Regions from separate parts of the Bacillus cereus group sp. Bce041 genome, predicted to be linked through region 3. Evidence: riboswitches for the same ligand, from Rfam matches in the RefSeq annotation. Region 3 holds a riboswitch; each other region holds the start of a gene.

Region 1 (2,279 bases), on a different contig from region 3:
TACAGTGCTTTTTTATTTATACTTATTTAGCAAATGATTATATTCCGTCCAAAAGTCTGTATACATACTTTGATCAAACTCATCTAAAATTATCTTTTCACTTGATTTATTGAATAACTCTTTTGCTTGTAGCGCAAAAGAAACAATTTGTTTTCTATTTTTGATTCTCAATATTTATAATAAAATTTTGTGGTACCATTACAAATTCCCCTTTTATAAAAATATTTATTTTCCATATTATTCATAATCAATATCATACATTTCATCCCATATATCTATTATAAATCCATTTAATATTTTAAAAACACAGATAAAAAGATATTGACACTACGATTTTACAGTGCTAACATTCAACATGTAATTGAATATGGTCTCTGTTAGGTGAGGCTCCTGTATAGAGAAACGCTGCTGCCCAAAAATGTCGAGAGACGCCAATGGGTCAACAGGAAAGGTCGGAATGAAGGCCTTTTTTAATGTAGCTGGTTTCAGTACCTATGCTATACAGTGCTAAAACTCAACGAGGGAGAGGTGCATGTATTTTGTCATACACAAAAACTGTTTTTATTTATGTCTACTAACAGTCTTTGTTGTGGACTCTTTTAGCTGCGAATTCAGACCTTTACTCGTTTTGAGTAAAGGTCTTTTTACGTCTATATGCACCTTACTATGAAACAAACATAGCATATTCAGAAACTACTAAATTGTACGGAGGTGAGGAACAGTTGGCAATTGATGATTCGGCCCAGATACCCATACGTTTTACATTCATATTTCATCATGTAGGTAGGAAAGAAACTGTTCCTCACCATTTCAAATAGTTAGGTAACAGATTGTTTCCTCCTTCATGACAGAGGAGGAACTACCGATGTTTAATTTACAAAGACAAGAAACAAAGCATGCTTATGAGCAAGATAGCATGAAAACAAATAACGAATTATTAGTGGCGGTTGCAACACAAGATGTAAGCTCTGCGTTAAAACTTTTAGAAACAACACAAGATGGATTATCTAAACAAGAAGCGTCTCGTAGACTTTCTTTATATGGTCCGAACGAAATAGCTCATAATAAAATGGCGCCGTGGTACATTCAATTTCTGTTGGCATTTAAAAATCCATTTATTTTCGTTTTATTAGCTCTTGGAGCACTCTCCTTTTTCACGGATGATATGCAAGGAACAATTGTCGTATCTGCAATGGTACTACTTAGTGCAACAATTCGGTTTTCCCAAGAATTTCGTTCTCAAAAAGCTGCCGATAAGTTAAAAGCTATGGTTCGAACAACTGCAAGCGTATTTAGAATAAATGGATTTGTACATGAAACAAAAAATGTAACGAATTTAAATCGAAATTACACAACAGAAATTCCAATTGAGGAACTTGTACCTGGCGATATCATTTCCCTTTCAGCCGGTGATATCATTCCAGCTGATGTGCGTATTGTATCCGCTAAAGATTTATTTGTTAATCAATCTTCTTTAACAGGGGAAGCACTTCCTGTAGAAAAATACGAACACTGCTACCATACAGAAAATAAGCATATCTTACCGACAAACATGAAAAAAAATTACAATCCACTCGATATGGAAAACCTTTGTTTCATGGGAACAAATATTGTAAGTGGTAGCGCAAAAGCTGTTGTCATCTCAACAAGTACCGATACGTATTTCGGCTCTTTAGCCAATAAGGTAATTGGAAAGCGTGTAGAAACAAGCTTTGATAAAGGTGTAAACAAAGTAAGCTGGCTCTTAATTACATTCATGCTTATTATGGCACCTATTGTCCTTCTCATTAATGGATTCACAAAAGGTGATTGGCAAGAAGCTTTCTTCTTCGCTATTGCCGTCGCTGTTGGCCTTACACCTGAAATGTTACCAATGATTGTAACTGCTAATTTAGCTAAAGGTGCCGTTAAAATGTCTAAACAAAAAGTAATTGTAAAACAGCTAAATTCTATTCAAAACTTAGGTGCTATGAACATTCTTTGTACAGATAAAACAGGAACTTTAACAGAAGATAAAGTTGTCCTTGTTCGTCACTTAGATCCCAAGGGAAATGAATGCAATCGCGTCTTGCAATTTGCCTATTTAAATAGTTTCTATCAAACTGGATTGAAAAATTTAATAGATAAAGCTGTTATTAAGCATACAGAGGAAAACAATACATTTAATCCATCAGCTTTTCAAAAGCTAGATGAAATTCCATTCGATTTCGCCCGCCGGCGTATGTCAGTCATCGTAAAGGATATTTCAGGTGAACATACAATGGTTTGTAAAGGTGCCG
Region 2 (2,279 bases), on a different contig from region 3:
ATAAAGTAATTGCTACAACTTGTGCAACATCTGTTCCAACTCCTAACATATAAGCACGAGTGAGCCCAGCTATTCCAAGTGCAAGTCCAAGAAGCATCCCTATTGCAAATTCCTTTTTCATTACACGGAAAATGTCTTTAAATTTGACCTCTCCAATACCGATTGCACGAGTAATTGTTGCTACAACCTGTGTTCCTGTATTCCCACCAGTACCTACTAATAACGGAACAAAGAAAGCAAGAGCAACTACAGTTTCAATTTCGTCTTCAAAATACTTTAATACTGTCCCTGTATATGCTTCAGCAACAAAAAGAAGTAATAACCATGGTAGACGTTTTAAGAAAATACTCCAAGTGCTAGCTTCAAAGTAAGATTGATTCAATGGTTCACTTCCGCCTAACTTTTGAATATCTTCTGTAGCTTCTGCTTCCATAACATTCATTACGTCATCAAATGTTATAATACCAATCATTTTATTATTTGCTGTTATTACAGGTATTGCTGCTAAATTATAATTCAGAAGCTTTTTTACAACTTCTTGCTGGTCAACTTCAGCTTGTACTGAAATTACCTCTTGAATCATGATAGTAGATAATATCTCGTCATCTGCTGCTAATAATAACTCATGTATGGAAACGATCCCCTCAAGATAACCATGACTATCAAGAACATAACTATAAGATATTGATTCTACATTTTCAGAATGTTCCCTAATATACTTCAATGTCATTTTTACTGACCAATTTCCTCTAACTGCAACAAAATCACTTGTGACAAGACTTCCTGCCGTTTCAGGTTTGAAAATCATCAATTTTTTTACGTTATGTTTTGTGATTTTATCTAAATACGCCATTAATTTAGCCTGTTTTTCCGGATGAACCGCTAGCAGTAAATCTACTAATTCATCAATCGGTTGTAAATTTAGTAACTTTTTAGCTTTGTTTTCAGATAAGTGAATTAAGATATTATATTTTTCTTCTGCACTCATATATTGAAGAATTTTAGAGCTTTTTAATACAGGAATCGTATTTAGCAATATGATTTGATCTTCAATTGAAAACTGTTTTACTTCTTGCGCAATATCATACGACGGATGACGTAAAATTTTCTCTGCATCCAAATTATTTTTGGTTACAAGTAATTCATTTAATAATTTCTTCATGTTAACTCCTCCTCATATTGCTAAGGGAGACTCTAGAGTTTCATGAGTGGTTTTGTTTTATTTTATCTGTCTTAAATTTTTTATTAGAGCAATAATAGTTACATTGCAATCAATTCATTATTTAGAATTACCTCCTTTTTGAATATAGACAAGATAAAACAAATAACATTAAACAGAAAAACCTTTACTCAAAAAGGAGTAAAGGTTTTTTACAATACAAATAAATGATTATTAAGACAGCTCTGCCAAAATCTCAGAGGTGCCTTTCTATCAAATCGTATACCACTCCCTCGTTGAGTTTTAGCACTGTATAGCATAGGTTTTTATAACCAGCTACATTAAGAAGGGCCTTAATCCGACCGTTCCTGTTGACCCATTGGCGTCTCTCGACATTTTTGGGCAGCAGCGTTTCTCTATACAGGAGCCTCACCTAACAAAGTTTATTGAATTACTTCAAAATTTAAACCAGAATTTAATATTTGTCAACTGACTTTCAAATCCATTCATAAAAAATCTTTTATAGAAAATGAAATTATATTTTATTATAAATTTAAAATTCTCCTTAAAAAACATAGAATTTAAATAGATTTAATTCGAAGAAACGTTATGAAACATATGAAACTTATTGTTTTCAATCAAATTCCAACTTTATAACAGAGGATGAATAATTAGTCATTCTGTATATCAAAAGAATATTCTTAACAAATCTTCTTTTATGATTAAAATCTTCTTTACGGTTTATCAAATTTATATGGTTAAACTACTTAATCAAACTATACACTAAAGTCAAAAATATGTACTTATACAGAATGATTACATACATTTTCTCATATCATTTCTCAAAGGACTATAAAGCAATAAAACAGATAAAATTAGAAATACGGTTGCTTGACAAGCAAAAAAAATATATTTATGCTTGCTACACGAAACAAATACATAAAATTTATGTTGCTTAACCTGTTAGGTGAGGCTCCTATGCAAACACAGGCTATTGCCCAAAAATGTCGAAAGACGCCAATGGGTAGAACAGGAATTGTCGGATTAAGGCTCTTCTTAAGATAGCTAAGTAATGAATTTTCATTACTTTACGTTGTATAGTGCCAAAGCTCTACTAGGG
Region 3 (2,279 bases):
TTTGCAGTCATTTCTTGCACTAAATCAAATTGAGGAATTAATTCTTCTGGTGGCGCTGCACGATTTGCTTTATAATTCGAGAACGATTCTGTTCTAAATGTCGTACTTCCCATATCCCAGCATGTAACGATATGTGTTGGTTCGATCGCTTGCGTAGCTGTTAATAAGTGTTTCATATAACCATGAATCCCGTTCGTAGGGGTTCCATCTTGTCGTTTCATAAATTGTCCGTAGACACTTGTTGCGTAAAAAGCACGAAATAATAGTGCCATACCATCAACTAATAATACTTTTTTCATAATTCCTCTCCTATTAAAAAAATAATAACCTTACGTTATCACGTAAGGTTATATAAATAGATTACCATTCTACGTTTTTGCTCAACTTTGTCTATTATACATTGTTTTTGTATATTTAGCATCATTAACACATTAAGACGTTCTACTACAACAAGTATGCAAGATGCCTGAATACGTATTTTTTCCAGTAGAAACAACGATAGCTTTTGCATTTCCACTAACAATATGCGAACCTTTAAAACATACATTTTCAAGCTCAAGTGGATTATAATCTTTCATCCGTTTTAATGGAATAAACCGTTTACGTTCAAGGTGATAGCAGCTCTCAAACTTCTCTATATTCGCTTCGTTTCCCGTTAACACAGACTCATTCACTAATAAATCATCTGCATAAATAATACGTACATCAGCTGGCACAGCATCTCCAGCCGAAAGAAAAATCATATCTCCAGGTACAAGTTCTTGCACAGGTATCTCCATCATTTTCAGTTCACTATTTAGCCCTGTACTACTAGAACATTCTACTCTAGATACAGTAATCGTTTCACGTTGTAATTCATCACACACACGTTGTTTTGAAAAACCTGGAATCATGCCACCTAGCTTCATCATTACTTCTGCAAGAAGTGCTCTTTTTGAAGTTAGTTCATTTCGGCCATATATTTGAATACGTTTTTGTGCCTCTTTCATTGATAGTCCATCTCTTGTTGTTTTAAAATATGCAAATACAGATTTTACATCTCTTGTTGCAATTTCAATTAATAAATCTTTATTTTTTTGGAGCATTGTTTGTTCTTTTATTGATTTTTTACTTAGTTTATATGACGTGTTACCCACAGTTTTGTTTGCATATAACATATTATCGTCTCCTCCTTTACAACATAGGAAGAAACGCTTTGTTTCTCAATTTATCCACTTTACTGTGAAAGTGTCTCGCGCTTTATAAACGCTATATTGTGATAAATATAGAGGGAGGAACAAATCGTTTCCTGCCTACATCATATATTTTTGATTTGAAGTATATGGGTAACGGAACCGAGTCAGAATTTGACATGCTCCTCACCTCCTCGTTTAATTTTATAGTTTATACTATGAAATTACTCATAGCTTGGTAACAAAAAAGACCCCTACCCTTAAGAGAGTAGCGGCCATTACATACACAAATAAACGATTTCTAATATAATTAGAAATCTACGGACCTCTCCCTCACCGAGTTTTAGCACTGTATAGCATAGGTACATTACCAGCTACGTTAAGAAAAACCTTAATTCGATCATTCCTGTTGACCCATTGGCGTCTCTCGACATTTTTGGGCAGTAGCATTTCTCTATACAGGAGCCTCACCTAACAGAGACTTATTTTCATTACATTGAAAATGTTACTCTTATTTAAAATAGATGTCAACCGTAGCCTACAATTTTTTCAAAAGGTATGGCAAACTAACATATATAAAGTGTAACTTTAATCAGTGGAGGTTTTGTTCATCCCCCACTGATTATTAGCCCTCACCAATCGGGCTTTTACGGGATAAAATAAAAAACTTTACGTTTAAACGTAAAGTTTTTAATAAGTTATACAACCAGCAATTACAATCCCAATTGAAATTGATAAAAACATAAGAAAAAGACCGACTGCTTGATTATCTTCTTCGAGACTTTTGTTTATATTAAAGCGTGGTGTAAGCCACTCAGCTAAATAAAAGACGATAATTTGAGCCAAAATCCCAACTGCTCCCCACGAAATCATATCAAGAAGTGAAATTGAATTAGCTGCTGTCGAATATAAAACAACAGCTAACCCAAGTAATCGTCCTCCAAGCACATAGCTTACCGCCTTATTTCCTTGAGCCATTAACTTAAATTCCTTTACTTTCGTTGTCACTTCCATCAAGAACAGACCTATACATAAAAGGCCGAGTGTTACTACTAAATATAATAAAAAATTAATCATTTTTCCCCCTCCTTTTTATACCTACCGGTA

The links. Region 3 has a riboswitch for magnesium ahead of ACUN13_RS07550 (P-type ATPase). Riboswitches for the same ligand answer to the same signal wherever they lie in the genome.
Region 1: another riboswitch for magnesium. It lies ahead of mgtA (magnesium-translocating P-type ATPase); the one in region 3 lies ahead of ACUN13_RS07550 (P-type ATPase).
Region 2: another riboswitch for magnesium. It lies ahead of mgtE (magnesium transporter); the one in region 3 lies ahead of ACUN13_RS07550 (P-type ATPase).

What each region holds. Positions count from the first base shown of each region.
Region 1 is NZ_JBQXON010000001.1:422,288-424,566, forward strand. It holds partial or broken gene ACUN13_RS02155 (DNA polymerase IV) at 13-156, opposite strand; M-box (ykoK) riboswitch at 367-534, shown strand; gene mgtA (magnesium-translocating P-type ATPase) at 866-2,279, shown strand, end outside.
Region 2 is NZ_JBQXON010000016.1:69,165-71,443, forward strand. It holds gene mgtE (magnesium transporter) at 1-1,162, opposite strand, end outside; M-box (ykoK) riboswitch at 1,442-1,607, opposite strand; M-box (ykoK) riboswitch at 2,112-2,279, shown strand, end outside.
Region 3 is NZ_JBQXON010000002.1:320,814-323,092, forward strand. It holds gene ACUN13_RS07545 (5'-3' exonuclease) at 1-299, opposite strand, end outside; gene ACUN13_RS07550 (P-type ATPase) at 432-1,157, opposite strand; M-box (ykoK) riboswitch at 1,493-1,658, opposite strand; gene ACUN13_RS07555 (DUF350 domain-containing protein) at 1,863-2,249, opposite strand; gene ACUN13_RS07560 (glutathionylspermidine synthase family protein) at 2,242-2,279, opposite strand, start outside.